DNA from 4 places in the Streptomyces sp. NPDC012474 genome. Region 1 is predicted to be linked to each of the others. Evidence: riboswitches for the same ligand, from Rfam matches in the RefSeq annotation. Region 1 holds a riboswitch; each other region holds the start of a gene.
The links. Region 1 has a riboswitch for cyclic di-AMP ahead of ACFY9S_RS08930 (transglycosylase SLT domain-containing protein). Riboswitches for the same ligand answer to the same signal wherever they lie in the genome.
Positions count from the first base shown of each region.

Region 2: another riboswitch for cyclic di-AMP. It lies ahead of ACFY9S_RS33145 (transglycosylase family protein); the one in region 1 lies ahead of ACFY9S_RS08930 (transglycosylase SLT domain-containing protein).
Region 3: another riboswitch for cyclic di-AMP. It lies ahead of ACFY9S_RS07995 (peptidoglycan DD-metalloendopeptidase family protein); the one in region 1 lies ahead of ACFY9S_RS08930 (transglycosylase SLT domain-containing protein).
Region 4: another riboswitch for cyclic di-AMP. It lies ahead of ACFY9S_RS09900 (NlpC/P60 family protein); the one in region 1 lies ahead of ACFY9S_RS08930 (transglycosylase SLT domain-containing protein).

Region 1 covers NZ_JBIBEP010000003.1:176,042-183,472, reverse strand. Annotated here, with positions in the region: gene ACFY9S_RS08950 (NAD(P)H-dependent oxidoreductase) at 1-500, shown strand, start outside; partial or broken gene ACFY9S_RS08945 (hypothetical protein) at 585-832, opposite strand; gene ACFY9S_RS08940 (outer membrane lipoprotein carrier protein LolA) at 874-2,139, opposite strand; gene ACFY9S_RS08935 (polyprenyl synthetase family protein) at 2,372-3,382, opposite strand; cyclic di-AMP (ydaO/yuaA leader) riboswitch at 3,883-4,058, shown strand; gene ACFY9S_RS08930 (transglycosylase SLT domain-containing protein) at 4,064-4,843, shown strand; gene ACFY9S_RS08925 (Cof-type HAD-IIB family hydrolase) at 4,807-5,655, opposite strand; gene ACFY9S_RS08920 (GNAT family N-acetyltransferase) at 5,827-6,912, shown strand; gene ACFY9S_RS08915 (glycosyltransferase) at 6,933-7,431, shown strand, end outside.
Region 2 covers NZ_JBIBEP010000020.1:45,675-53,105, reverse strand. Annotated here, with positions in the region: gene ACFY9S_RS33160 (nucleoside triphosphate pyrophosphohydrolase) at 1-526, shown strand, start outside; gene ACFY9S_RS33155 (cytochrome P450) at 869-2,179, shown strand; gene ACFY9S_RS33150 (transglycosylase family protein) at 2,301-3,254, shown strand; cyclic di-AMP (ydaO/yuaA leader) riboswitch at 3,483-3,649, shown strand; gene ACFY9S_RS33145 (transglycosylase family protein) at 3,654-4,346, shown strand; gene eno (phosphopyruvate hydratase) at 4,618-5,898, shown strand; gene ACFY9S_RS33135 (septum formation initiator family protein) at 6,010-6,486, shown strand; gene ACFY9S_RS33130 (DUF501 domain-containing protein) at 6,534-7,064, shown strand; gene ACFY9S_RS33125 (exopolyphosphatase) at 7,061-7,431, shown strand, end outside.
Region 3 covers NZ_JBIBEP010000002.1:668,695-676,125, forward strand. Annotated here, with positions in the region: gene ACFY9S_RS07965 (SpoIIE family protein phosphatase) at 1-326, shown strand, start outside; gene ACFY9S_RS07970 (MarR family transcriptional regulator) at 893-1,399, opposite strand; gene ribA (GTP cyclohydrolase II RibA) at 1,518-2,159, opposite strand; gene ACFY9S_RS07980 (MarR family transcriptional regulator) at 2,326-2,841, opposite strand; gene ACFY9S_RS07985 (dihydrofolate reductase family protein) at 2,930-4,060, shown strand; tRNA gene ACFY9S_RS07990 (tRNA-Met) at 4,126-4,199, shown strand; cyclic di-AMP (ydaO/yuaA leader) riboswitch at 4,489-4,645, shown strand; gene ACFY9S_RS07995 (peptidoglycan DD-metalloendopeptidase family protein) at 4,657-5,697, shown strand; gene ACFY9S_RS08000 (aldo/keto reductase) at 5,887-6,831, shown strand; gene ACFY9S_RS08005 (PrsW family glutamic-type intramembrane protease) at 6,907-7,431, opposite strand, start outside.
Region 4 covers NZ_JBIBEP010000003.1:362,697-370,127, forward strand. Annotated here, with positions in the region: gene ACFY9S_RS09880 (response regulator transcription factor) at 1-392, shown strand, start outside; gene ACFY9S_RS09885 (NlpC/P60 family protein) at 402-1,460, opposite strand; gene ACFY9S_RS09890 (hypothetical protein) at 1,884-2,237, shown strand; gene ACFY9S_RS09895 (hypothetical protein) at 2,215-3,156, opposite strand; gene ACFY9S_RS09900 (NlpC/P60 family protein) at 3,252-4,433, opposite strand; cyclic di-AMP (ydaO/yuaA leader) riboswitch at 4,442-4,614, opposite strand; gene pcrA (DNA helicase PcrA) at 4,928-7,405, shown strand.

The DNA.
Region 1 (7,431 bases):
AGCTTCCCCCGGACGTCGGGCAGGAGTGGATCGACCTCACCGAGCTTCCGGTACCGGACTTCGAGGACCTGCGGCACGACAGCGACCACGTCCGCCCGACCGAGGGCAACGTGGCCCGGCTGCTCGACGCCACGCTCGCGGCGACGGACATCGTGATCGTCTCGCCCCTGTACTGGTACTCGGTCTCCGCGCAGACCAAGCGCTACCTCGACTACTGGTCGGGCTGGCTGCGCACGCCGGGCCTCGACTTCAAGGCGACCCTGGCCGGCCGCACCCTGTGGGGCGTCACCGCCCTCGCGCACACCCAGGAAGTGGTCGCCGACCCGCTCGTCGGGACGCTCCACAACTCCGCCGCGTACATGGGGATGCGCTTCGGCGGGGTGCTGCTGGGCAACGGCAGCAAGCCCGGTGACGTACTGACCGACGACGTGGCGCTGACGCGCGCCAAGACCTTCTTCGAGCAGGAGGCGCCCCTGGCCAGGTTCCTGTACGAGGACTGAGCGCCAGGCGTTGACGTTCTTCGCCGTGAAGCAACGCCCACGCCGCCGACCCGAACACCGCCGCGTACAGGGCCTGGAGGCCGTCAGCATGCGGATGGTGGTGGCCCTGCCGGAGCCGTTGGGTCCGAGGAAGCCGAAGACGCTGCCCGCCGGGACGGTCAGATCGAGACGGTCGACGGCGAGCTGTCCGCCGGAACGGTCAGCTCGAGACCGTCGACGGCGAGCTGTCCGTCGCCGTAGCGCTTGGTGAGCGCGTGGGTGGCGATGACCGGTTCCCCGGTCTCGGCCCGCGTCTCACACTGCTCCGGTTCTCCGGCGGACACCTCGCCCATCGGCTTCCTCGTTCTCTCGACGTCCCGTGCGGCTGCGGGACCTACTTGCCGGCGTCGGCCGCCTTCACGAGCGCGTCCTTGGTGACCAGGCCCGCGTAGACCTTGCCGTCGTCGGTGACGAGGGCGTTGACCAGGCGGGTCGAGAAGACCGTGCCCGAGCCGAACTTGCCCTGGACCTTGTCGCCGAGCGAGTCGATGAAGCCGCCGAACTCGCCGCCGGCCTTGCCCGAGGGCATACCCTCACCGCCGGTGTCGAAGGTGGCTATGGCGGTCCAGCCCTCGCCGATGGTCTTCATCCCGCCGGGGCCCTGGCCGGAGCCCTTCCCGGCCTTGGGGGCGTGGCCCGGCGCCTCGCCCAGGTCGAAGGGCTTGCCGGGGGCCTTGTGCGGCGTGTCGCCCGAGGCCTTGCCGGATGCCTTGCCGGCGTCCTTCTCCTCGGTGACCTTCGCCCCCTTGGGCGGGGCGAAGTCGAAGGTGGAGGCGGCCGGCCTGGCGAAGCTCACCTTCGTGAAGCCCGCGTCCACGACGGCCGAGCCACCGCTCGCCGGGGTCAGCGTGAACTTCAGCGGCATGCCGGTCTTCGCGTCCACGGCCACGGTGATGGCGCCGACCGTCGAGCCGGACTGCTTCGGCTTGACGACCAGCTTGTAGGCGTCCCGGCCGGCGACCTGGGCGGTGCCGTCCACGGTCACGGACGTGGTGTCGTCGACCGCCTTCAGGGCCTCCTCGGCGAAGTCCTTGGGCATGGCCGGCGGCTGCTGGTCCTTGCCGCGCTCCGGGCTGTCGGAGGAGGTCCCGTGGTAGACCTCGTTGGACTTGCTGTCGTAACCCCAGACGTCCTTGCCGTTGTGGATGAGGCTGTACTCGGCGGCGTTCTCCAGCAGCGACAGTTTCTGCTTGTCCGGGCCGTCTGCCGCGACGCGCAGGGTGTGCGTGCCGGAGGCCAGTTCGGTGAGTTTGGCCGTCGGGTCGGCGGAGGAGCCGCCCTCGCCCTTGCCCGTGGCACCGGACAGCAGGCCCGACTCCAGGCCGCCGAGGTTCGGCAGTCCGAGGTCCGTGCTGATCTTCACCGTGCCGGACAGCTGCTGGACGTCCGACTTGGCGATCTTCTCGATGAGTTGCTGTGCGGTGATCTTCGGGAGGTCGGGGTCCCCGGAGTCGGCGAGCGCGGGGACCAGCCCGATCGTCGCGGCGGCCACCCCCACCACCGTGACCGGGACGATGTACCGCGCGGCTTTGCGCCGCACGGAGCGCTGCTCGTCGCCCTCTCCGGCGGTCGTGCTGTCGTCGGATGCGTACGGTGCCATGTGTGCCCTACCTCCGTGATCGGCGGCGGCTGTCCGTGTCGTCCACGCACTCGTCCCTGAGCCGCCATTCTCACCCGAACAGGTGAGGAGTGGTGTCTTTCCGTGGTGTCCATCTGACCAAATCGGCCAGGGAGATACGTCAGACCCCGGGCTCAACTCCGTGTACTGCTGGGGTATGACACGGAAGGGCCGCTTCTCCCCCGACCCGTAGGGGTCGGACGGTACAGAGGCCCTAGCCGGCCCGGTGCACCACCGCGTCGCACAGCTCCAGGAGCGCCGTCTTCGCGGTGCACTCCGGCAGGGGTGCGAGCGCCGAACGGGCGTCCTGGGTGTAGCGGACGGTGTCCCGCCGGGCCTGCTCCAGCGCCGGGTGGGCCCGCAGCAGGCGCAGGGCCTCGGCGTGCCGGGCGTCGTCGGTGAGGTCGGAGTCGAGCAGGTCGCACAGGGCGGCGTCCTCGGCGAGTCCGAGCCGGGCCGCCCGCTCGCGCAGCCGCAGCACCGGCAGCGTGGGGATGCCCTCGCGCAGGTCGGTACCCGGCGTCTTGCCGGACTCGTGGGAGTCGGAGGCGATGTCCAGGACGTCGTCCGCGAGCTGGAAGGCGACGCCGAGCCGCTCGCCGTACTGGGTCAGGACGTCCACGACCGTGTCGTCGGCGCCGGACATCATCGCGCCGAACCGGCACGACACGGCGACCAGCGAGCCGGTCTTGCCGCCCAGCACGTCGAGGTAGTGCTCGACGGGGTCCCGGCCGTCCTGCGGTCCGGCCGTCTCCAGGATCTGGCCGGTCACCAGCCGCTCGAACGCCTCGGCCTGCACCCGCACGGCCTCCGGGCCGAGGTCGGCCAGGATGTGCGAGGCGCGGGCGAAGAGGAAGTCGCCGGTGAGGACCGCGACGGAGTTGTCCCAGCGGGCGTTCGCGCTCGCGACGCCGCGGCGCACGGAGGCCTCGTCCATCACGTCGTCGTGGTACAGCGTGGCGAGGTGGGTCAGCTCCACGACGACGGCCGACGGCACGATCCCGGGCGCGTACCGGTCACCGAACTGGGCGGAGAGCATCACCAGCAGGGGGCGGAACCGCTTGCCTCCGGCCCGCACCAGGTGCTGGGCGGCCTCCGTGATGAAGGGCACCTCGCTCTTGGTGGCCTCGAGCAAGCCTTCCTCGACAGCCGCCAGTCCGGCCTGGACATCGGCTTCCAGAGCCTGGTCCCGCACGCTCAGCCCGAACGGCCCGACGTCGGTCACGAGGGGTCTCCTGTCTGCTGTGTCTGCCGGTGGTTACGCGGATTGTCGATAGGTCGCTGCCCACACTCCGGCCAGCGTATCCGGTCACGTTTCGATCACCGCCAGCACCCAGGGTTACAGGCCGGGCGGTATCCGATCACGACCGTTATGTTTTCGATCAACCTATAAGAACAGATATAAATCGACTTACCCAGAGGTAGCGAACTATGCACGATTTGCCGAGAAGAGTCGGTGAATTCCTCTTGGTAGAAATTGCCCCACAGACTCGTGATCAGTGAGTTGAATCACTTGTCCCCCTTTTCCGTCCCGCCTCGGCATCGGCCCGTACCACCTTCCCCCGAACGCCAGTTGAGCCTTGGCTGCCGCAAAGGATCAAGCGGCCAAAACAACCCCGACCAAGGTCAACCGCTCGATGTGTGACTGAGGCGCTTGTTCCCGACATGTGCTCTCGCATACGTTCCCGGCCTGTCCGGCGGACGCCCAATCCTGCCGCCGCCCGGACTCCCCACCAACCGACTCACTCACGCAGGGCAGGAGCGGGGGACCCAGGTAAGTCGCCGGTCCGCACAGCGGCACGGCTCGGGGTGAAGCCGCGCACGGCACACAGCGCCGTACGCGGCCGGGCACCTCCCGGCCCGAACCCGACAGCTCACCTCGCAGGCGCCGGAGAGGAATATCGCCATGGCCGGACGAGGCAAGCACCGTCGCCCCAGAACCAACCCGCTGACCCGAGGCTTCATCGCCGCCGGTACCGGAGGAGCCGCACTCACCCTGCCGCTCCTCGGTGCCACGCACGCGAGCGCCGCCGAACCCCAGAGCGCACCCGCCGCCGCACAGTCCGTGCCGCAGGCGGCCCAGCCCGCCAAGTCCCTCCCGTACACCGTGGTCAAGGGCGACTCGCTTGCCCGCATCGCGGACAAGTACGACGTCTCGGGTGGCTGGAAGCAGCTGTACAAGGACAACCGCGCGGCCGTCGGTGACGACCCGAAGCTGATCCACCCGGGTCTGAAGCTGACGGTGAAGACCACCAAGACGGACACCGCGAAGAAGACGGCGACCAAGTCGTCCGCCCCCGCCAAGCCGGCCGCCGAGCCCGCCGGCGGCGTCACCCAGGCCACCCAGGCGTCCGTGAAGACCTACCCGGACAACCTCGACGGGTGGATCCGCGAGGCGCTGGACATCATGGCGCAGAAGGGGATCCCCGGGTCCTACGACGGCATCCACCGCAACATCATGCGTGAGTCGTCCGGCAACCCCCAGGCGATCAACAACTGGGACTCCAACGCCGCCAAGGGCACCCCGTCCAAGGGTCTCCTCCAGACCATCGACCCGACCTTCCAGGCCTACCACGTGGACGGCACGTCGTGGGACCCGTACGACCCGGTCGCCAACATCACCGCGGCCTGCAACTACGCGGCCGACCGCTACGGCTCGATCGACAACGTCAACGGCCCGTACTGAGCCGCCCCGCCCAGCAGTCGTTCGAGGACGACGGCGATGCCGTCGTCCTCGTTCGACAGGGTGACCTCGTCGGCCACGGCCTTGAGTTCGGGATGGGCGTTGGCCATCGCCACGCCGTGGCCGGCCCAGTCGAACATCGGGATGTCGTTGGGCATGTCACCGAAGGCGATGGTGTCCGCCGGTCGCAGCCCCAGATGCTCGGCGGCCAGCGCCAGGCCCGTCGCCTTGGTGATCCCGCACGGCTGGAGTTCGACCGTGCCGGGCCCCGACATCGTCACCGTCGCCAGTGAGCCGACCACCGAGCGGGCCGTCGCCGCCAACTCGTCGTCCGACAGATGGGGATGGCGCAGCAGCACCTTGCTGATGGATTCACCCCACAGTTCGTCGCGGCGGTCGACCCGCACGGCGGGCAGGGTCGGGTGCGGCATCAGGTAGCCCGGCTCGATCAGCGTGAGCCCGTCGACCCCGTCCTGGTCGACCGCCGCGTACACCTGCCCCACCTCGGCCTCGATCTTGCCCAGGGCGGTCTCCGCCAGCTCCCGGTCCAGGGTGATGGACCACAGCAGCCGGTCCGCGCCGGCGTCGTACACCTGCGCGCCCTGCCCGCACACCGCGAGCCCCGTCGCGCCGAGGTCGTCCAGGAGCGGCCGCACTCTCGGCGCCGGCCGGCCCGTCACCACGAGGTGCTGGGCACCGGCGTCCGCCACCCGCGCGAGCGCGGCGAGAGACCGGTCGGAGAGGGTGTCGTCGCCGCGCAGCAGCGTCCCGTCCAGATCGGTGGCGATGAGTGAATATGCGATGGGTGCGGCCATGATCAGAGAATACGGACAGCGCGCCCCTTCGTTTCATCGTACGACCCACGCCGATTGCCCGGTTGAAGGCCTCTGCACCGGTTGGCAACAACATGCTCCGCTACCTACCCGTGGGGCCGCATCGAGCGGTACCTTCCAAGTGTCCAGGGGGGACTTGATCGGGGGGTCGGGTTGAGCAGTGGGCGCATTCGTGTGGCCGGGCCCGGGGAGCTCGGCGAAGGGGAGAGGGAGCGCTGGCGTGCGCTGCGGGCGGCCTGCGAGACACCGCGCAACCCCTTCATGGAGCCGGAGTTCACCGAAGCCGTCGGCCGGGTCAGGCCCAGGGCGCGGGTGGCCGTGGTGTACGAGGGGCTGGAACCGGCCGGGTTCCTGCCCTATGAGCGCGGCCCGTTGGGGCAGGGCCGGGCGATCGGCCTCGGTGTCTCGGACGCCCAGGGCGCGATCCTGCGGCCGGGTCTGGACCTGGAGACGGACCAACTGCTGAGGGCTTGCTCGGTGTCGAGCTTCGCCTTCGACAACCTGGAGGCCGAGCAGCGGCTGTTCGTCCGGTACGCGGCCGAGGAGCACGCCACCTACGTCATCGACGTGGAGAAGGGCTACGAGACATACGAGTCGGTGCTGCGCGCACAGTCGCCGAAGTTCCTGAAGACCACGCTGGCCAAGGAGCGCAAGCTGGGCCGGCACGCCGGTGACCTGCGGTTCGTGTTCGACGAACGCGAACCGGCCGCGCTGCGCACGCTCATGGAGTGGAAGTCCGCCCAGTACCGCAGGACCGGCCGCCGGGACCGGTTCGCCCAGGAGTGGATCACCGGGCTCGTCGGGCAGCTGGCCCGGACCCGGGCACCGGAGTGCAGCGGCACGCTGTCGGTGCTGTACGCCGGTGAGCGGCCCGTCGCCGCGCACTTCGGGCTGCGTTCGTCCTCGGTGCTGGCCTGCTGGTTCCCGGCGTACGACCCGGAGTTCGCGAAGTTCTCACCCGGTCTCGTGCTGCACCTGCGCATGGCCGAGGCGGCGGCCGCCGACGGCATCGGCACGCTCGACCTGGGACGGGGCGCGGCCGAGTACAAGGACGCCCTGAAGACGGGCGAACTGCCCGTGTACGAAGGTGCGGTGACCCGGCCGGGGGCCGGCGCGGCACTGCACTGGCTGAGCCGCGAGCCCACACGCCGCGCGCACAGCTTCGTCCGCGGCAGGCCGCGGCTCGCGTCGCTGGCCGCACGGACGCTGAAGGGCGCGGCTCGGCTGCGCCGTACCTGACACACAAGGGGGGTGGGCGCATGGCCCGTTCGGCGCGTGCGCAGGAGGAGATCCGGCGGTTCCTGGACATCGGGGCGGTGCAGGTCGCCGAGCTGGACCTCGACGGTGACCAGGCGGTGCTCAGACCCGGCCCGGGGAGCCCGCCCGTGACGCACGGCGAGGTGTTCGTGCTGGTCAGGAGGGGCGGCCGACCGGTGGGCACGCTGCTCGGGCGAGTGCCGGAGGGGGCGGACCCCAGGGCCGTGCTGGCGGAGCGGGCGCGGGCGGAGCACGCGCCGGCCGTCTTCGGCGGACCCGGGGAGCCGCCGTTCACGAGTGTCGTCGTCGCCACCCGGGAGCGCGCCGGGCAGCTGGCCCGGGCGCTGGACTCGCTGCTGGCGCAGGACCATCCGCGGTTCGAGATCGTCGTCGTCGACAACGCGCCCGTCACGAACGAGACGCGGGAGCTGATCGAGCGGAAGTACGCCGAGCGCGTGCGCTACGTCCGTGAGCCTGTTCCGGGGCTCGCGGGCGCGCACA
Region 2 (7,431 bases), on a different contig from region 1:
GTACGGCATCGAGGAGGCGTACGAACTCGTCGAGGCGATCGAGGAGGGCGACCGCGACGAACTGCGCGAGGAGCTCGGCGACGTCCTGCTCCAGGTCGTGTTCCACGCCCGCATCGCCGAAGAAGCCCGCCCGGAGGAAGGGGAGACACCCTTCTCCATCGACGACGTGGCCGGCGGCATCGTCGCCAAGCTGATCCACCGCCACCCGCACGTCTTCGGTGACGCGACGGCCACGACCCCCGAGGAGGTCAAGGAGCACTGGCTGCGCACCAAGGCGGTCGAGAAGCAGCGGACCTCGATCACCGAGGGCATACCCCTCGGCCAGCCCGGCCTGGCCCTCGCCGCCAAGCTGGCCTCCCGCGCCCGCACGGCGAACCTGGACGTACCGCTCCCACCCGCCGGAGGCATCGGCTACGAGCTCCTGGCCCTGGCGGTCCGCGCCGAGTCGGAGGGCGTCGACCCGGAGGCGGCACTGAGAGCGGCGGCCCGCGCCTACCGGGACGCGATCAGGAATGCCGAGGGCTGAGCGGCCGGGGGAGGAGACGGGGCTCTCGGAGGCCGGATGTCGGAAGCCGGCGCCGGAACCCGGCAGCCGGAGCCAGAGCCGGAGCCGGACGTCGGAATCCGGAGGCCGGCAGCCAGAGCCGGAGCCGGACGTCGGAATCCGGAGCCGGAGGCCGGATGTCGGAAGCCAGACGTCGATCGTCTGACGTCGGAGGCCGGACGCGGAAGCTGAAGTCGAAAGCCGGAGCCGGAAGCCGAAGCCGGAGCCGGAAGCCGGAAGCCGGAAGCCGGAACGATGGCAGCGGACCCGAGCCCAGCCGAAACGGAGGCAAGCGCGCTCCCATAAGCCGGATACGGTCGAGACGTGACCGACCAGCCCCAGAGCCAGCCCCAGCCCAGCACACCCGCGACCGCTCCCGACCTCTTCACCTGGGAGTTCGCGAGCGACCCCTACCCGGCCTACGCCTGGCTCCGCGAGCACAGCCCCGTCCACCGGACGCGGCTCCCCAGCGGTGTGGAGGCCTGGCTGGTCACGCGCTACGCCGATGCCAAGCAGGCACTTGCCGACAGCCGGCTCTCCAAGAACCCCGCGCATCACGACGAACCGGCGCACGCCAAGGGCAAGACCGGGATCCCGGGGGAGCGCAAGGCCGAGCTGATGACGCATCTGCTCAACATCGACCCGCCGGACCACACCCGGCTGCGCCGGCTGGTGTCCAGGGCGTTCACCCCGCGCCGGGTCGCCGAGTTCGCGCCACGGGTACAGGAGCTCACCGACACCCTCATCGACGGGTTCGCGCGGAAGGGATCCGCCGACCTGATCCACGAGTTCGCCTTCCCGCTCCCCATCTACGCCATCTGCGACCTGCTCGGCGTCCCGCGGGAGGACCAGGACGACTTCCGCGACTGGGCGGGCATGATGATCCGCCACCAGGGCGGGCCCCGGGGCGGTGTGGCGCGGTCCGTGAAGAAGATGCGCGGCTACCTCGCCGACCTCATCCACCGCAAGCGCGAGGTGCTTCCCGCCGAGCCCGCTCCCGGCGAGGACCTCATCTCCGGTCTCATCCGCGCCTCCGACCATGGCGAGCACCTCACCGAGAACGAGGTGGCGGCCATGGCTTTCATCCTGCTGTTCGCCGGTTTCGAGACCACCGTGAACCTGATCGGCAACGGCACCTACGCCCTGCTCACCCACCCCGGGCAGCGCGCACGGCTCCAGGCGTCCCTCGCCGCCGGGGAGACCGGCCTCCTGGAGACCGGCGTCGAGGAACTCCTGCGCTACGACGGCCCCGTCGAACTCGCCACCTGGCGCTTCGCCACGCAGCCGCTCACCCTCGCCGGGCAGCGCATCGAGGCGGGCGACCCCGTCCTGGTGGTCCTGGCCGCCGCGGACCGCGACCCGGAGCGGTTCGCCGATCCGGACGCGCTGGACCTCTCCCGCCGCGACAACCAGCACCTCGGGTACGGCCACGGCATCCACTACTGCCTCGGAGCGCCGCTCGCCCGGCTGGAGGGCCAGACCGCGCTCGCCACGCTCCTGACCCGCCTCCCGGACCTCCGGCTCGCGGCGGATCCGGCCGAGCTCAGATGGCGTGGCGGCCTCATCATGCGAGGGCTGCGCACCCTGCCGGTGGAGTTCGCGCCTTCCGGAAGTGACGAAACATCAGACCTGTGATCTTCACGTGATCTGCGCGGCATGAACTTGTGACAAGTGATCGACTGCCGATACGTTCACCCATCAACGCGGCGGGGAATCACGCCGCCTCGGTCACTGCTGTCTCGCGAAAGGTCTCCGTATGCTCTCCGGGAACGGTCGGCACCGCCGCCCCCGCCAGGCTCCGGCTCTCCTCGTGGCGGCCGGAGTGACCGGCTCCGCCATCGCGATCCCGCTCCTCGGGGCATCCGGTGCCAGCGCGGCCGACGGCACGACCTGGGACCGGGTCGCGGACTGCGAGACCGGCGGCGCCTGGAGCCAGAACAGCGGCAACGGCTACTACGGCGGCCTGCAGTTGTCCCAGGAGGACTGGGAGAAGCACGGCGGCCTCGACTACGCCGCGAGCGCCGATCTGGCCAGCCGCTCCCAGCAGATAGCCGTGGCCGAGAGAATCCTCGCCGGCCAGGGGGTCGGCGCGTGGCGTACCTGCGGGCTGCTCTCGGGGCTCGAGCAGGGCAAGGGATCGGAATCATCCGGCTCGTCCGAATCATCCGGCGAGGTGGACTCACCCGGATTGCTCGATTCGCTGGGTTCATCCCCTTCTGAGGGTCCTTCTTCATCTCCGTCGCCCGAGGCGTCGTCGCCTTCGAAGGACGAAACCGCCAAGAGCGACAAGTCGCCCGAATCCGAGGGCTCGTCGCAGGACCGGCAGCCCGAGGGCTCTCCGTCGGCCACCTCCGAGGACGGCAAGTCGGGCGACTCGCGGCAGGGTGACGACTCCTCGGCGTCGTCCGGCACCGGCTCCGGCCGCCATCGCGGTCCCAGCGCGGAGGAAACCCGCGCGCCCGAGGGTGACCGTACGGAGAAGTCCACGGGGCGTCACTCCGGGTCCGCCGACGAGAGTTCCGGCTACGCGTCCGAAGGTGCCTACATCGTGGGTGTCGGCGACAGTCTCTGGTCCATCGCCGACGCCCTTCGGGTCAGCGGCGGATGGCACGCGCTCTACGAGGGCAACGAGAACGCGGTCGGCACCGACCCGAACCTCATCCACCCCGGTCAGGCGCTCACGGTCGAGGGCGAAGCGGACGAGAGGTAGCTGTTCGGGCAGTGCGGAAACGGGGGACGAACTCACCGCGAAACCGGGTGAGTTCACGTCACCTTTCGCGCCGAATGTCCCGTATAAGCCCGGTGAGAGATAGATCTCAGAAGCCCTGATCGTCTTTGAAATTCCGTGGATCGCGTGTCTACGGTCGTGACCGCTCGTCACCGCGAGCCCCGGCTGCCGCAACGCCGAATCCTGCCAGCGGCCGTACGGGAACAGTCGTCGCGTCAAGCGCCGTAGGCAGGAGCGGGGGACCCAAGGTAAGTGCCCGACCGGCCGGTTGTGCCGGAAGGGCTTGGGGTGAAGCCGTGTCCCGGGAGGGGCGCGGCCGGGCAACTCAACCGGCCCGAACCCGACAGCTCACCTCGCAGGCGTCGGTGAGGGGATCTCTCCATGCTGTTTTCCGGCAAGGGCACGCACCGCCGTCCGTCCAAGGCCTCTCGGGTCATCGCCATCGCCGGTGTCACCGGTGCCGCCGTCGCCGCCCCGCTGATGGCGGCCGGCAACGCTTCCGCCGCCACCGCCTCCGAGTGGGACGCCGTCGCCCAGTGCGAGTCCGGCGGCAACTGGTCCATCAACACCGGCAACGGCTACTACGGCGGTCTGCAGTTCTCCGCCTCCACCTGGTCCGGCTACGGGGGCAGCAAGTACGCCTCCACCGCCGACCAGGCCACCAAGGCCCAGCAGATCGAGATCGCCGAGAAGGTCCTCGCGGGCCAGGGCAAGGGCGCCTGGCCGGTCTGCGGCAAGGGCCTGTCGAGCGCCGGCTACACCGGCGGCGGCTCCGCCGACGACTCCGGCAGCTCCTCGCAGAGCCAGCAGAGCACCGAGACCCGCCAGAGCGAGCAGCAGCCCGCCTCCCGCTCCGACGAGCGTCCGGCCGCCAAGAAGACCGTCACCACCCCGACCGGCAAGAAGGTCAAGAAGGGCGACGGCGAGTACAAGGTCGTCAAGGGCGACACCCTCAGCTCGATCGCCGCGGACCAGAAGGTCAAGGGCGGCTGGGAGAAGCTGTACCAGCTGAACAAGGACATCATCGACGATGCCAACCTCATCTACGTGGGCCAGCAGCTGCACCTGAAGTAGGCAGCGGCCCAACCGGCCCGCCCAGGGCCACGGGCTCCCCGCTCCGGTGCGTCATCCCCCGTACGCGCCGGAGCGGGGTTTTTTCTGCCCGACTTCGCGAACCGGCTTTGTTCCGTTCGGAAACAATTTGCTCTCGGTTCTGTCCATGGGGTGGGCGACCCGGTGGCCGATCGGCCGGAGCCGGTTAGGCTCATGTCGCGAGCCACCACGGCCCGCACCTCGCCGGGTCCACGCGACCCGCGTACCCGCGTCACATAAGAAGGAGATGCTCGTGCCGTCCATCGACGTCGTCGTAGCCCGGGAAATCCTGGACTCCCGAGGCAACCCCACGGTCGAGGTCGAGGTCGGCCTCGACGACGGCAGCACGGGTCGTGCCGCCGTCCCGTCCGGCGCCTCCACGGGCGCCTTCGAGGCCATCGAGCTCCGCGACGGCGACTCGAACCGCTACCTCGGCAAGGGCGTGGAGAAAGCCGTCCTCGCGGTCATCGAGCAGATCGGTCCGGAGCTGGTCGGCTACGACGCCACCGAGCAGCGCCTGATCGACCAGGCCATGTTCGACCTGGACGCCACCGACAACAAGGGCTCCCTCGGCGCCAACGCCATCCTCGGCGTCTCCCTCGCCGTCGCCCACGCCGCCTCCGAGGCCAGCGACCTGCCGCTGTTCCGCTACCTGGGCGGCCCCAACGCGCACCTGCTTCCGGTGCCGATGATGAACATCCTGAACGGCGGCTCGCACGCCGACTCCAACGTGGACATCCAGGAGTTCATGATCGCCCCGATCGGCGCGGAGTCCTTCTCCGAGGCCCTGCGCTGGGGCGCCGAGGTCTACCACACGCTGAAGAAGGTCCTGAAGTCGAAGGGCCTGGCCACCGGCCTCGGCGACGAGGGCGGCTTCGCCCCGAACCTCGGCTCCAACCGCGAGGCCCTCGACCTCATCCTCGAGGCCGTGAAGGAAGCCGGTTACACCCCCGGCGAGCAGATCGCCCTGGCGCTCGACGTCGCCGCGTCCGAGTTCTACAAGGACGGCGTCTACACCTTCGAGGGCAAGGAGCGCTCGGCGGCCGAGATGACCGAGTACTACGCGGAGCTCGTCGACGCGTACCCGCTCGTCTCCATCGAGGACCCGCTGTTCGAGGACGACTGGGACGGCTGGAAGGCCCTGACCGACAAGCTCGGCGACAAGGTCCAGATCGTCGGTGACGACCTGTTCGTCACCAACCCCGAGCGCCTCGCCCGCGGCATCGAGGAGGGCGCGGCCAACGCGCTCCTGGTCAAGGTCAACCAGATCGGATCGCTGACCGAGACCCTGGACGCCGTCGAGCTGGCCCAGCGCAACGGCTTCAAGTGCATGATGTCCCACCGCTCCGGCGAGACCGAGGACGTCACGATCGCCGACCTGGCCGTCGCCACCAACTGCGGCCAGATCAAGACCGGCGCCCCGGCCCGCTCCGAGCGCGTCGCCAAGTACAACCAGCTGCTGCGCATCGAGGAGATCCTCGACGACGCCGCGGTCTACGCCGGCCGCAGCGCGTTCCCGCGCTTCAAGGGCTGACCGCGAAAGGCCCGACCCGTAAGAGGCAGCGTCGTACGTACGTCCCCGTACCCGGTCCCGTACCGTGTCCGGGGACGTACGCGCGTATGACGGTGGAGCGGAGGCGGACACATGGCCGTGAAGGACCGGGACCGGTTCTCCACCGCGACCAGGATCCGGTTGCTCGGCGAGCAGACCGCGGCCCGGGTCTACCGCTCCCAGACCAAGCGTCAGGCCCGCCGCTCGCGGCTGACCGGCCGGGCGGCGCTGCTCGCGCTGGTGATGTGCTCGCTGATCGTGGCCCTGGCCTACCCGATGCGGGAGTACGTCTCGCAGCGCGCGGAGATCGACGACCTCCAGCGCGAACAGCGGCAGGCCCGTGAGCGCGTCGAACGGCTGCGCGATCTGAAGGCGCGCTGGCAGGACGACGCGTACGCCGAGCAGCAGATCCGGAAGCGGTTGCACTACGTCATGCCGGGGGAGACGGGCTTCATCGTCATCGACCCGCACGCGGCGAAGCAGTCGCGCACCGACCTGGGGGCGGCGGACCGCCCTTGGTACTCCAACGTCTGGGACGGCGTCGACAAGTCCGACGCCTCCGGCCAGTGACCTGACCTCCCAGCCGGCGATCAGAGAAAGACAGCCTGAAGACAGTCATGGAAACGCCCCCGCCGACCACCCCGCGCACCGAGCCCACCGACGCGGACGTCGAGGCCTTCAAGCAGCAGCTCGGCCGGCCCCCGCGCGGTCTGCGCGCGATCGCCCACCGCTGCCCGTGCGGACAGCCGGACGTCGTCGAGACGGCCCCGCGGCTGCCGGACGGGACGCCGTTCCCCACGCTGTACTACCTGACGTGCCCGCGCGCCGCCTCGGCGATCGGCACGCTGGAGGCCAACGGCGTGATGAAGGAGATGACCGAGCGGCTGGCCTCGGATCCGGAACTGGCGGCGGCGTACCGGGCCGCGCACGAGGACTACATCCGGCGGCGCGACGAGATCGAGGAGCTGAAGAACTTCCCGAGCGCGGGCGGCATGCCGGACCGGGTGAAGTGCCTGCACGTGCTGGTGGGGCACTCGCTCGCCGCGGGCCCGGGGGTGAATCCGCTCGGGGACGAGGCGATCGCGATGCTGCCCGAGTGGTGGCGCAAGGGGCCGTGCGTGACGACCGCCGAGGAGGACGCCCAGTGACCCGTGTCGCCGCCGTGGACTGCGGTACGAACTCCATCCGCCTGCTGGTCGCGGACGCGGACCCGGCCACCGGTGAGCTGGTCGACCTGGACCGCCGGATGACGATCGTGCGGCTCGGGCAGGGCGTGGACCGGACCGGCCGGCTCGCTCCCGAGGCGCTGCAGCGGACCTTCGCGGCGTGCCACGAGTACGCCGGGATCATCAAGGAGCACGGGGCGGAGCGGCTGCGGTTCGTGGCGACCTCGGCCTCCCGGGACGCCGAGAACCGGGACGAGTTCGTGCGCGGTGTGCTGGACATCCTGGGCGTCGAACCCGAGGTGATCTCCGGGGACCAGGAGGCGGCGTTCTCCTTCACCGGCGCCACCAA
Region 3 (7,431 bases), on a different contig from region 1:
TCGGCAACGTCGGCGCCCGGCTGCGGAGCGACGGCGCGTGGAAGCCGCTGCTGTCCCACCCGGGCATCGTGGGCGCACAGGCGCCGACGTCCGTGCCCGTGCAGCGTCTTCCCTGGCATGCGGACAGCCTGCTCGTCCTCCACAGCGACGGCCTGCCGAGCCGCTGGACGCCGCCCGACGACGGCGTACTGCCCGGCTGCGACCCGGCGGTGGCGGCCGCGGTGGTGCTCCGGGACGCGGGGAGCGCGGCCCGGCCGACGCGGGACGACACGTGCGTGGCGGTCCTGACCGCCGGCGGCGTGAGCCGCCACGGCTCGGGAGCCTGAGGGCATCTGCGCACGGGGTGCCGTGTCCGCTTCGCTCGGATCGGCAGCTGTGATCGTCTGTCGGCTTGGTTCGGCTGCCTGTGACCGTCTGTCTGGCTTGGAGCGGCCGGTGGTTTTCGCTTAGGTCGGTTCGGCTGGTGTGATCGTCTGGCGGCTTGGTTCGGCTGCCTGTGACCTCTGCCTGGCTCGGATCGGCTGCCTGTGACCTCCGCCTGGCTCGGATCGGCCGGTGGTTTTCGCTTCGCTCGGGGTGACCGATGGTTTGTCCGCCTCCGGGGCTGCCTGGCGTGGTGGGGTCAGTCCGCCTCCGGGGCTGCCAGGCGTGGTCGGATCAGTCCGCTCCCGGGGCCGCCCGTGCGCCTCGCTTGGGTTGGCCTGTGCGGCCGTCCGTCCAATCCGGCTGACCGGTGTCCCGCCTGTCCACCCGGGCTGACGCTGACCTGCTGACCTGCTGACCTGCTGACCTGCTGACCTGCTGACCTGCTGCCCCGCCGACCCGCCTGACCCGCCCTGTCGGGCGAGGGCGTCTGCCCGTCCGGGCTGTTCAGCATGGCCTGGCCGGTGCCTCACCGGCTCTCGGGCCTGTCGGTGTCGGGCGGCAGCGTGGCCCGGGCCGTCAGGAAGCCTCGCAATCCTCTGCTCAGGGCTGCCCGTTCGGCCGGTTGCATGGCCGCCAGCGCTGCGGTCAGGGCCTGGGCGCGGCGGTCGGCGACGTCGCACAGGACGCGCTGCCCGTGTGGCGTGAGCCACAGTTGCACTTCGCGGCGGGTGTCGGGGTGCTGGGCGCGTTCCAGCAGGCCGGCCGCCGCCAGGCGGTCGCAGAGGCGGCTGGCGGTGGGGAGGCCGATGGCCAGGCCGTCCGCCAGGGCCGTCAGATTCAGACCCGGCGCCGCCTGCACGGTGCGCAGCGCCCGCAGCTGGTGCAGGGAGAGGCGCAGGGACGCCTCCTGCGCGGCGACCGACCACAGCGCCGTCAGGTTCTCCACGGCATCGGCGATCTGCGATGCGACGGTCTCCGGGCCATCGCCCGGTCGCCTCGCCCGGTGGTCGCCGGGGCCGCCGAGATCGGTCACGAAACGGTCACTTCCATAAAGCTCCGGGTACTGAAGAGGTCGCCCTCTTCCCAAGGCTGTACCCGATGAACCGAAGGGCAAGCAGCCCGGTTCGGTCCACGGCCTGACCGGGGGCGACTCAGCCGGCGCTGAGCTCCGTCAGCGCGGCGAGCGGCAGCGTGTGCTGGGTCTCGAGGACCTTGGCGCGCAGGTAGCGGACGTTGTGTGCGGTGGTGAAGACCCCGGTGGGGATCCGGTCCCGGACACCGACGCCCAGGGACCGCAACTGACTCGCCTTGTCGGGGTTGTTGGAGAGCAGGTCCAGTTCGCCGATGCCGAGGGCCCGGAGCATCTGGGCCGCGGCCGTGTAGTCGCGGGCGTCCTCCGGCAGTCCCAGCGCCGCGTTCGCCTCGTACGTGTCGAGCCCCTCGTCCTGAAGGGCGTACGCGTCGAGCTTGTTGTAGAGGCCGATCCCGCGGCCCTCCTGGCGGAGGTACAGGAGTACGCCGCCGCGCTCGGCGATGCTCTCGACCGCCTCGCGCAGCTGCGGGCCGCAGTCGCAGCGGGCGGAGCCGAACACGTCCCCGGTCAGGCACTCGGAGTGCAGCCGCACCAGCGGGACCGGGCCGGGCTCGCCGAGGATCACGGCCACGTGCTCCTGGCCGTCGGCCAGCCCGTGGAAGGTGACGAGCTCGGCGTCGGCCTCGTAGCCGTCGTAGAAGCGCAGCGGGACCCGGACGCGGGAGCGCGGGGTGGCGATGACGGCGGGGGTGTCGGGCATGCGGGGCCTCCGGGTCCGTTTCCTGTTCGGCTGCACAGCCGTACTGCTTAAGATTTGAAACAGTCGCACTGCTTTAGATTTGAAGCAGATGCACATCCCGAACCCTACTCGTGCTTCAAATTTGAAGCAATGAGAGGGGCGAGAATCCTGTCCGGTGTGACGCGCGTCACGAACAGGACGGTGAAGACCTCCGGCGCCACGGCACGTCGTCCGCCGCCGTCCTCGTCCCGTCCTCCTGGAGGCCCTGGGCGATCGCCGCGGTGATCTCCTCCAGCTGCCCCACCTGCTCCTCGCTGAGCCGGTCGAACAGGAAGCTCCGCACGGTGTCGACATGCCCGGGCGCCGCCCGTTCCAGCACGGTGAACCCCTCGTCCGTCAGCGCGGCGATGCTGCCCCGCTTGTCGTACCGGCAGGCCTCGCGCCGCAGCAGGCCGTCCTTCTCCAGCCGCGTCACCGCGTACGTCAGCCGGCTGCGTGTGATCTTCAGCCGCTCGGCGAGATCGGTCATCCGCAACCGCCGCTCCGGGGACTCCGACAGGACGGACAGGATGGAGTAGTACAGGTGCGGCATGCCGGCGTCCTGCTGGAGCTGCCGGTCGATCGCGTCCTCCAGGAGCAGCGAGGCGGCGACGTAGGCGCGCCAGGCGCGTTGCTCCTCGGGGGTGAGCCAGCGAGTCGTCATGCCCCCAGTGTAGGTTTGTTTAAAACTTGAACCAAGCCCGCCTTGGGGCCCTGTCGGTCCCGCCGTCCCGACCAGCCGCGGAGCGTCGATGCCTCACCCGTACGTCCTGCTGTCCGCCGCCGTCTCCCTCGACGGCTACTTGGACGACACCGGACCCGACCGCCTGCTCCTGTCGAGCCCGGCCGACTTCGACCGGGTCGACGAGGTCCGGGCCGGTGTCGACGCCATCCTGATCGGCGCCGGCACCGTCCGCGCGGACAACCCGCGGCTCCTGGTGAACTCGGAGGAACGCCGGGCCGCCCGCCGGGCCGCCGGAAAACCGGAGTACCCCCTGAAGGTCACGGTCAGCGGCTCCGGCGACCTCGACCCGGACGCCCGCTTCTGGCACACCGGCGGCGAGAAGGTCCTCTACACGACGGACCGGGGCGCCGAACGCGCCCGCGCCCTCGGCCTCGCCACCGATGTCGTCCCGCTCGGCGCCGACCTCGACTGGCGGCGGCTGCTCACACACCTGCACGACGTCCGGGGCGTGCGGCGGCTCATGGTCGAGGGCGGCGGCCTGATCCACACCCAGCTCCTCACCCAGGGCCTGGCCGACGAACTCCAGCTGGTCCTCGCACCCCTCTTCGTGGGCGACCCGGGGGCGCCCCGCCTCTTCGGCCCCGGCGGCTACCAGGGCGGCCGGCTCCGGCTGCTGGAGTCGCGGCGGATCGAGGACGTGGTCCTCATGCGCTACGAGCCGACCGCGCCGGGCACCGGCGCCCTGCCCGCCGCCGCCGACCACCACTGGCTGGCCCTGGCCTGCGAACTGGCCGACCGCTGCCCGCCGTCGGACACGGCGTTCAGCGTGGGGGCCGTCGTGGTCGCGGCCGACGGCACGGAACTGGCCCGCGGCCACTCCCGCGAGGCGGGCGACCCGGTCGTGCACGCCGAGGAGGCGGCCCTGGCGAAGCTCGACCCCGCCGACCCGCGCCTGCCCGGCGCGACGGTGTACAGCAGCCTGGAGCCGTGCGCCCGCCGCGCCTCCCGCCCCGCACCCTGCGCCCGGCTGATCCTCGACGCCGGCGTACGGCGCGTGGTCACGGCCTGGCGTGAGCCCGGCACCTTCGTGACGGACGCCGACGGCAGCGGCGTCCTGGCAGCCGGGGGAGTGGAGGTCGTCGTCCTCCCCGAGCACGAGGAGCGGGCCAAGGCCCCGAACCACCACCTACCGGGCTGAGCACGGGCCGATCGGTGGGTGTGCACGAGTGGTCCCGCGGATGGCGTACACTGGAGACACAACGACGCGGGGTGGAGCAGCTCGGTAGCTCGCTGGGCTCATAACCCAGAGGTCGCAGGTTCAAATCCTGTCCCCGCTACTGAAGGCCGAGGGCCGGAATCCAAAAAGGATTCCGGCCCTCGGTCATTTCCCCCGTACCCCATTACGCTCGGTGAGTGAACCACCCCGTTCCGCGCGGGAACTGACGCCCCGTCAAAACTCCTCAGTCACTTGCGAAGCGGTCAACTCGCCCGATTTACTCCGGTCATGGCAGGTAAGTCCGCGCGAAAAAGGTTAATGATCAAGCGGAATCGCTGGAATACCCCTCGCGCGTCTATTAACGTTCGATAACGCAGCGCGGTCGTCCCAGCCGTCACAGAAGGCGGCTCCGTGCGCACGCGCCGAATCCCGAAAGGGAACCGGGGAACCACCACTTGGGGTGAATCGGGCGTATACCACCGTGGAAGCACGGCCGGTATACGCGCGTAGGAGACCTTCCTGCTCCGAACCCGTCAGCTAACCCGGTAGGCGAGAAGGAAGGAAAGGAGCACGCCCACGTGGCGTCCAACCGGCCTGCCCCCGCGGCCCCGCTCGCGCCGAAGCGCGACACCGACACCTTCGGCTACGGCAATCAGCCCACCGAAGAGGGCCCGTTCCAGGAGTGGAACCCCACCGAGGAGTCCATCCGTCCCGTCCGTGGCCGGCATCGTGTCACCAAGCAGCGCGGCGGAGGCCTCGCCCGCAGCTCCACCGTCCTGGGCGTCGGCGTCATAGCCGCCGTGGGTGCCGGCGGCATGGCCAGCGCCCAGACCGGCAAGCCCCCGGTGTCCATCTCCGTCCCGGACCTGCCCTCGGTGGGTTCCCTCATCTCGGACGACGACACCCCCGAAGGTTCCGCCACTCCGCTCAGCAGCCTCGGCACCGCCGCGGCCGCCACCGAGCAGACCAAGGGCACCTCCGGCGCCGGTGCCGGCGAGGCACTGCGCGCCCGGATCATGGCCCAGGTCGAGCACCAGCAGGACCAGATCGAGACCAAGGCCGCCGAGGACGCCGCGGCCGCCGCCCAGAAGGCCGCCGCGGAAGCGGTCGCCAAGGCGGAGAAGGAAGCCAAGGACAAGGCCGCCGAGGCCAAGAAGAAGGCGGAGGAGGAGGCCAGGAAGAAGGCCGAGGCCGAGCGTCTCGCCGCCCTGGCCAAGCAGTTCACCCTGCCGACCTCCTCGTACACCATCACCTCCAGCTTCGGCCAGGCCGGCGCCTACTGGTCCTCCGGCTACCACACGGGCCTGGACTTCGCCGCCCCCACGGGCACGCCGATCAAGGCCGTGCACAGCGGCACCATCACCGAGGCCGGCTGGAACGGCTCGTACGGCTACAAGACCGTCCTCACCCTCGATGACGGCACCGAGATCTGGTACGCGCACCAGTCCTCCATCGGCGTCAGCGTCGGCCAGAAGGTCAGCACGGGCGAGGTCATCGGCCGTGTGGGCGCCACCGGCAACGTCACCGGGGCCCACCTTCACCTGGAGGTCCACTCCGGCGGCTCCACGAGCGGCATCGACCCGATGGCGTGGCTGCGGGGCAAGGGACTGAACCCGTAAGCCGTACCCACCCGTTGAAGCACCGGCGGCCCTGACGACGACCCCCCGACGTCAGGGCCGCCTCATGTCCGGGGCGTGCACGGCAGGGCCGGAGCGCGTGCCGGAACGTCGTGCCGCGGCAGGAGTGTTCACAGGGTCTTTGCGTCCCCCGTGGAATGGGCCGCTTCGGTACGGGCGTTGACGTGCGGTATGACTTCTCTGCGCAAGCTCGGCCCTTCCGGCCTCGACGTCTTCCCGCTCGCCCTCGGCGGCAACGTCTTCGGCTGGACCGCCGACGAGGCCCAGTCGTTCGCCGTCCTCGACGCCTACACCGCCGCCGGCGGCAACTTCGTAGACACCGCCGACTCCTACTCGGCCTGGGTCGAGGGCAACCAGGGCGGTGAGTCCGAGACCGTGCTCGGCAAGTGGCTGAAGTCCCGCGGCAACCGGGCGGACGTCGTCGTCGCCACCAAGGTCAGCCAGCACCCCGAGTTCCGCGGCCTGTCCGCCGCCACCATCACGGCAGCCGCCGACGCCTCCCTGCGGCGCCTCGGCACCGACTACATCGACCTGTACTACACGCACTTCGATCAGCCCGACGTGCCCGTCGAGGAGATCATCGGCGCGCTCGACACCCTCGTGAAGGCCGGCAAGGTGCGGCACATCGCCGCCTCCAACATCTCCGCCGAGCGGCTGCGGGCGTCCCTGGAGTTCTCCGACCGCGAAGGGCTCGCCCGGTACGTAGCCCTTCAGCCCCACTACAACCTGGTATCCCGCGACACCTACGAGGGTGAGCTCCAGGATCTCGCCGAGCGGGCCGGCCTGGCCGCCGTGCCGTACTTCGCCCTCGCGTCCGGCTTCCTCACGGGCAAGTACCGGGCCGGTGCGGCGGTCGAGAGCGCGCGGGCGGGGAGCGCGGCCAAGCACCTGGAGACCGAGCGGGGGCGACGGGTGCTCGCCGCCCTCGACGACATCGCCGCGGCGCACGACGCGCCCGTGGCCACCGTGGCTCTGGCCTGGCTCGCCGCCCAGCCGACGGTGGTGGCGCCGATCGCCTCCGCGCGGACGGTGGAGCAGCTGCCCGCACTGACCGGCGTCGGCGAGCTGACGCTGTCGGAGACCGAGATCGGGCGGCTCACGCAGGCTTCGGCCTGATGGACACGACAGGCAGCTAAGAGGGCGGCCTTTCACCATGAGCGTCCGACCCGGACGGGCATGGTGAAAGGACCCCTAGGAGCGGTACGGGTTGTACGCGGGGTACGGCGTCGGCTGTGGGTCGTACCCGTACACCCCGTACACCGGCCAGGGCGGGGCCGACACCGGGACCGGAGGGGCGGTGATCCGCGCCGCGTGGTCCAGCGCGGGTCGGGCCACCTCCCGGCGCCGCCACAGTTCGCCGAGCAGTTCCCGCTCCCGTACGGCGAAGCCGGGCCCGGCGCGGCCACGCCGGGCCCGGTGCCGCAGGAACGCCAGGGACGTCGCGTACGCCTCGTACCGCGCCACCTCCCGCGCCGCCGCCCTGCCCACGTGACGGCGGGCGTGCTGGCGGGCGATCCGCCGGGCCCGCATCGAGCCGAGCGCGTACGGCTCGGCAGGGGTCAGCCAGCCGGCCGAGGCGTAGGCGGGCAGCTCCGCCCGTACGGTCTTCAGCTCCCGCTGCCGGGTCCAGATCACCAGCCACGTCAGCAGCCCGAAGATGGGCACCATGAACGCCGCGTACACGGCGAAGAACCCGTACTCGCCGAACGCCGACGA
Region 4 (7,431 bases), 190 kb from region 1:
TGTCGGACGCCGCGGAGGACGTGATCGGCGTGATCCGCGGCGGTGCCCGCGGGTACGTCACCAAGACGATCACCGGCACGGACCTCGTGAACTCCATCTTCCGTGTCCAGGAAGGTGACGCGGTCTTCTCGCCCCGGCTGGCCGGGTTCGTCCTGGACGCCTTCGCGTCCACGGACGCACCGCCGGTCGACGAGGACCTGGACCGCCTGACCCAGCGCGAACGCGAGGTGCTGCGGCTCATCGCCCGGGGCTACGCCTACAAGGAGATCGCCAAGCAGCTGTACATCTCCGTGAAGACCGTCGAGTCGCACGTCTCGGCGGTCCTGCGCAAGCTCCAGCTCTCCAACCGGCACGAGTTGACGCGCTGGGCGACGGCTCGCCGGCTCGTGTGACACCGGCGCTCACACCACCCGCGTCGCCCCCGCGTACGGCATCTCGTCGAGCGGGGCGACGCGTACCGGCGCCGACGGGTTCGGGGCGTGGATCATGCGGCCGTTGCCCACGTAGATGCCGACATGACTGATGCCCGCATAGAAGAAGACCAGGTCGCCGGGGAGGAGTTCGGAGCGGGAGACGCGGCGGCCCGCGGCGATCTGGGAGTAGGTCGTGCGGGGCAGGGAGACGCCCGCGGCGCGGTACGCGGCCTGCACGAGGCCCGAGCAGTCGAAGGCGTTCGGGCCGGTGGCGCCCCAGACGTAAGGGCTGCCGAGCTTCTGGTAGGCGTAGGAGACGGCGGCGGCCGCGCGGGAGCCGGTCGCCTGGGACGAGGCGGAGCCGGGGGCCCCGAGGGTGTCCCGTGCGCCCGTCGAGCGCGAGGCGCGGTCCCGCGACGCGTCCTGCAGGGAACGTTCCTGCGGGCCGAGCCCGGAGAGCAACTGCCGTGCCGAGCCCAGCTTGCCGGTGATCGTCTTCTTGTGCTGCTTCAGCTCCGCCCGGCGTGACTTCAGGGACGTCAGCTCGATGTGGGCGGCCCCGCGCAGTTGCTCGATCTCCCGCAACTGCTTGCGTACACCCGCGACGGCGGCGTTCTGCCGGCTGCCGGCCCGCTCGACGAACTCGGCGTTGTCGAGGTACCGGTCGGGATCGTCGGAGAGGGCGAGCTGCACCGCGGGGTCGAGGCCGCCGGCGCGGTACTGCGCGGCGGCGACCGAACCCAGGGCGTCACGGGCGGAGTTGAGCCGCTCCTCCTTGCGCGCCGCCTGGTCCTGGAGGTTCTTCAGCCGCTGCCCGGCCGCTTCGGCCTTCTCCTTCGCGCCGTTGTACTTCTCGGTGGCGACCTCCGCCTCCTGGTACAGCTTGTCCACCTTGGCCTTGACCTGGCCGGGGGTGAGCTGTGGTTCGGCGTGCCCGGTTCCGTCGAAGCCCGTCGCCGTCGCCGCGCTCGCGAGGGCGATCGTGGCGGCCGTACGGGCCGTGCCGGCACCCGTCGAGCGCTGTCGGGGCTTGCGGTGCGCTGCCACCTGGAGGCCACGTCCTTTCCTCGACCGCCGAGGGGTGCATGCGGGCGCCCGGGGGGAGCGGACGGGCGGCCTGCGCGGTCCGGCGACGGCCCGCACAGGGGGAGCGGATCGCCGCCGGACCTCTTCGGCGGTGGTGTCCGACTGCCGCCCCTGGCCCGGGCGGCGGTGGGGAGCCGGGCACCTGGTGGAGGACGCTAGGCGTCGCCGTGACGGGCCGGTGGCAGGTGTGCGGAAGTGTCTTGAGAGGACCGGCGGTGACCGTATGCGACCGTGGTCCGGCCTGGACGCCGTCGACTTAACTCAGCGTGATGATCGATGCGCCGAATCGTGAGCGAGTGACCGTGATCGGGTGCTATGGGGTGCATATGTGCATCACTGGGCCGGTGTCGGGCGGTCTCGGGACCCTGATTAGGCTCCGGCCTCATGGACGTACTCATCCACCTCTTCGTCGGCCTCCACATCATCGGCATCGCCTCGCTCCTGGGCGGCTTCCTCACCCAGATGAAGGCGATGGGCGAGGGCAGCGCCCGCTACACCCCCGCGATGCTGCACGGCGCGCTCACGATGCTGGTCACCGGTGTGATCCTGGTCGGCCTCAACCAGGCCGACGACCAGTCCGTGAACAACATCAAGATCGGCGTGAAGCTGGCCCTGCTGATCGTGATCCTCGGCCTGGTGTACGTGAAGCGGGACGACGAGAAGGTGGACAAGGGCCTCTTCGGCCTGGTCGGTCTGCTGACCACGGCGAACATCTTCATCGCCGTGCTCTGGACCTGACCCCGGAGCGCCGGGCGCCGGTCCGGGCCGAGGTGATCGCCCAGGCGGTGCACCCGAGCCACGCCGCCACCGCCATCCACAGCAGCACCTCCCCGGCGGCGTCGAGCCAGGGGACGTCCAGGGCGGCGGCGACCGCCAGGGCGGCCGCGGCCGTCACGACCGCGGCGAACACGGTCGCCCAGCGCCGCGCGTCGTAGTGGTGGCGGGGCCAGAAGAGCTCGGCGAGGAGCAGGGCGACGCAGGCGATCAGCGCGAGCACGAGCAGCGTGACGGCCGTCGTGCGCAGCGCGTCGGCGTTCTCCTCGTTCCACAGATACAGGCGCGCGCTGTCGGCGCTGAGGAGTTTCGCCCCCGCCAGTGCGGAGACGGCGAGGGCGCCGGCCGCGAGCCAGTGGTCGCCGCGCCCCTCCTCCACCTGCCGGGGCTGGAAGCGGAAGAGGGCGAAGCCGTAGAGCGCGAGGCCCAGCCAGAACAGCACCAGGGCCGCGTGGGCGAGCCAGGGCGACGTGTCGGCCGCGGCGAGCGTGGCGCCGAGCACCGCGAGCCCCTGGGTGGCCACACAGCGCAGGAACACCGTGCCGCGCCGCCCCCCGGCCTCCGCGGTGAGCAGTACCGCCCAGAGCAGCATCGCGAGAGCCAGCAGTGCCTCGGCGAGGGACTGCCGGCCCGCCGCGGAGAAGCCGGTACCCAGGACGGCGGTCGCCGCCACGGCCGTGAGCGCGGCCGGCGTCTCCGCCCGCCATCCGCCGTGTGCCCGCTGGACGAGACCCGTGGCCGCCGCCAGCCAGGCCGCGCAGGCCAGGGCGAGGGCGATGCGGGAAAGGGTTTCGTACCCCGCTGAGTCGAGACCGACCGACACGATGCCGGTCGCCAGCGCATACGTCGACCACCAGGTGGCAAACGGGGAGGGACCGGACATAGCGCCGATGCTAGAGAGCGCCGCACTCGTTCAGAGAGGGGCACGCGCGCGTGCCCCTCAAAGGTGTTGCCTCTCAAGAAGTGTGACGAGGCCTCTCAGGCCGGCCGCACCACGCTGTGGATGGCCGACTCGCCGTCGTAGTAGACCGACTCCTCGCGCACGTACGTGCCGGGCTTCGGGGCGTGGATCATCATGCCGTTGCCGATGTAGATCCCGACGTGGGTGACGTCGTCGTAGAAGAAGACCAGGTCACCGGGACGGGCCTGGGAGAGCGGGACCGTGGTGCCGGCGTTCACCTGGTCGTAGGTGGTGCGCGGCAGGGTGACGCCCGCGGCCTTCCACGCGGCCTGGGTGAGGCCGGAGCAGTCGTAGGAGCCGGGGCCGACGGCGCCCCACACGTACGGCTTGCCGATCTGGGCACGGGCGAAGGCGAGCGCCTTGTCGGCCTTGGTGGCGTAAGAGGAGTCGGCCGGGGCCGTCGCAGAGGACGAGCCGGAGCCCGCCGAACCCGACGACGAGGATCCGCTGTCCTGCTGCCGAGCGGCCTCGTCCTGCGCCTGCTGCTGGGCGGCGGCCTGCTGCCGGGCGAGCTCGTCGGCCTTGCGGGCGGCCTCCTCGCGCTTCTCCTTCTCGATCGCCGCGAGCCGGGCCTTCTCCTCGGCGGTCAGCTTCGACATCAGCTCGCGCGCGTCGGCGAGCTTGCGCTGGACGGTCGCCTTGGCGGTCTTCAGGGCGCCCTGCGACTCGGTGAGCGTCTCGAGGCTCTCGGTGGCCTCCTGGCGCTTCTTCATCGTCTCGGACTGCTGCGTGACGTAGTCGTCGACCGCGACCTTCTGACGACCGGTCATCCGGTCCATCAGCTGGGTCTGGTCGAAGTAGTCCTGCGGGGTGTCCGCGAGCAGGAACGTCGCCGTGTCCGGGGCGGCGGCACCGGTGCGGTACTGGGCGGAGGCGAAGGACCCCAGCTGCTCGCGCGCCTCGTTGAGCTTCTGGGTGCGCTTCGCGACGTCGTCGATGAGGGCGTCGGCGCGCTTGCGCTCCTTCGCCGTCTTCTCCTTGGCCGCGTTGTACTTCTCGGTCGCCGACCCCGCCTGGCGGTACAGGTCGTCGACCTTCTTCTCGACTTCCTCCAGGCTGGGCTTGTCGTCGGCCTCGGGGGCGGCGTTGGCCGACTGGGACAGCAGGGCCACGGAGGTGAGGGCCGCCGTTGCGAGGGCGGGGGTCCGTATGCCTGCCACGCGCGTACCCGTAGGACGCGACTTGCGGTGCGACGCCAAGGGAGGCGACTCCTTCCATGTTCCGCCTACCGGGTTAGCTGTCGGGTTCGGGCGGGTGGTTCGGAAGGTTTGCCCTACGGCCGTCTCCGCACAGGGAGTCGGGCCGATTCACCCCAGGTTCACGGTTGGGTCCCCGGCTCCGGCTGCCGCTGCGGCACACCGGACTCGGCGGAGGCCGCGCGGCCCGGCGACGTTCGCCGGTGGGGGTCATGCGGCCTGGTCGCACGGTAGCCAACTCGTGTGGCCCCTGTGAAGGTTGATGGGTGATATGCCCGATACATTTTCGTGACCTTGGTCATGAGTGTTGCCGAGAGTGAACGATCGGGGCGGCCTGGTCACGCTTTGTCCGCAATTACGAAGTGTGTAGCGGGGCGTGATCAAGCCGTCATGGAGGGCGACAACGCGCCGTCGGCCGGTCGGTGGGGCCCGGGCGCCCGGCGATGTTCTCAGGGCGGCGGCGGGCTGTCAGTGGGGCGCCCTAGACTCGGAGAGCGATGAGCAGCCTCTTTGACGACAGCTTCCTGGCGAACCTCCAGGCCCAGCGGGGCCCCGCGGACGAGCCCCCGCCGCCACCCGAGGACGATCACGTACCGGAGCCGATTCCGGACGATCTGTTCGGCGGGAAGTTCGACGCACCCCCGGACCGGGACGCCTACTACCGGGACGGCGCCCCGCGCCCCCCGGTGGACACCGCCGCGCTCCTGGAGGGTCTGAACGACAACCAGCGCGCCGCCGTCGTCCACTCCGGCTCCCCCCTGCTCATCGTGGCCGGTGCCGGTTCCGGCAAGACCCGGGTGCTCACGCACCGCATCGCCCACCTGCTCGCCGAGCGCGGCGTGCACCCGGGCCAGATCCTCGCGATCACCTTCACCAACAAGGCCGCCGGCGAGATGAAGGAACGCGTCGAGCAGCTCGTCGGCCCGCGCGCGAACGCCATGTGGGTCATGACGTTCCACAGCGCGTGCGTGCGCATCCTCCGCCGCGAGAGCAAGAAGCTCGGCTTCACGTCGAGCTTCTCGATCTACGACGCCGCCGATTCCAAGCGCCTGATGGCCCTGGTCTGCCGCGACCTGGACCTCGACCCCAAGCGCTTCCCGCCGAAGTCCTTCAGCGCCAAGATCAGCAACCTGAAGAACGAGCTGATCGACGAGGAGGACTTCGCCGCCCAGGCCGGCGACGGCTTCGAGAAGACCCTCGCCCAGGCCTACGCCATGTACCAGTCGCGGCTGCGCGAGGCGAACGCCCTCGACTTCGACGACCTGATCATGACGACGGTCAATCTCCTGCGCGCCTTCCCGGACGTGGCCGAGCACTACCGCCGCCGCTTCCGGCACGTGCTGGTCGACGAGTACCAGGACACCAACCACGCCCAGTACGCCCTGGTCCGCGAGCTGGTCGGCACGTCCGAGCACCCCGTCGACGTGCCGCCCGAGGCCGAGGTCCCGCCCGCCGAGCTGTGTGTCGTGGGCGACGCCGACCAGTCGATCTACGCCTTCCGCGGCGCGACGATCCGCAACATCCTCCAGTTCGAGGAGGACTACCCGGACGCGACGACCATCCTGCTCGAACAGAACTACCGCTCCACGCAGACGATCCTCAGCGCCGCCAACGCGGTCATCGAGCGCAACGAGTCCCGCCGTCCCAAGAACCTGTGGACCAAGGCCGGCTCCGGTGCCCGGATCACCGGCTACGTCGCCGACACCGAGCACGACGAGGCGCAGTTCGTCGCCGACGAGATAGACCGCCTCACGGACGCCGGCGAGGCCAAGGCCGGCGACGTCGCCGTCTTCTACCGGACCAACGCCCAGTCCCGTGTCTTCGAAGAGGTCTTCATCCGCGTCGGCCTGCCCTACAAGGTCGTCGGTGGCGTCCGCTTCTACGAGCGCAAGGAGGTCCGGGACGTCCTGGCCTACCTGCGCGTCCTGGCCAACCCGGAGGACTCCGTGCCGCTGCGCCGGATCCTCAACGTCCCCAAGCGGGGCATCGGCGACCGGGCCGAGGCGATGATCGACGCCCTGTCCCAGCGGGAGAAGATCAGCTTCCCGCAGGCGCTCAAGCGCGTCGACGAGGCGTACGGCATGGCCGCGCGCTCCACCAACGCCGTCAAGCGGTTCAACACGCTGATGGAGGACCTCCGCACGGTCGTCGAGTCCGGCGCCGGACCGGCCACGGTTCTGGAAGCAGTGCTGGAGCGCACCGGATACCTCGCCGAGCTGCAGGCCTCCACCGACCCGCAGGACGAGACCCGGATCGAGAACCTCCAGGAACTCGCCGCCGTCGCCATGGAATTCGAGCAGGAGCGCGGCGAGGACGAGCAGACCACCCTCTCGGACTTCCTGGAGCAGGTCGCGCTGGTCGCCGACTCCGACCAGATCCCCGACGAGGAGGACGGCGACGGCGTCATCACCCTGATGACCCTGCACACCGCCAAGGGCCTGGAGTTCCCGGTCGTCTTCCTGACCGGTATGGAGGACGGCGTCTTCCCGCACATGCGCGCCCTCGGGCAGGCCAAGGAGCTGGAGGAGGAACGGCGCCTGGCCTACGTCGGCATCACCCGCGCGCGGGAGCGGCTGTATCTGACGCGGTCAACCCTGCGCAGCGCCTGGGGCCAGCCGTCGTACAACCCGCCCTCCCGGTTCCTGGAGGAGATCCCGCCGGCTCACGTGGAGTGGAAGCGGACCGGGGCGACCGCGCCCGCGTCCTCCGGGCCGGTCTCGGCGGTGGCGGCCTCGCTGTCCTCGTCGCGTTCGCGCTCGTCGGCCTCGGGCGCCTCCGGTTTCGCCACGCGCCGCAGCGCCGAGAAGCCGGTCGTGGCACTGGCGGTCGGCGACCGCGTCACACACGACCAGTTCGGGCTCGGAACCGTCGTCGCGGTCAAGGGCACGGGCGGGAACGCCGAGGCGACGATCGACTTCGGCGAGGCCAAGCCGAAGCGGCTGCTGCTGCGGTACGCGCCGGTGGAGAAGCTGTAGTGCCGTGAGATGAGCCCCCGGGACGG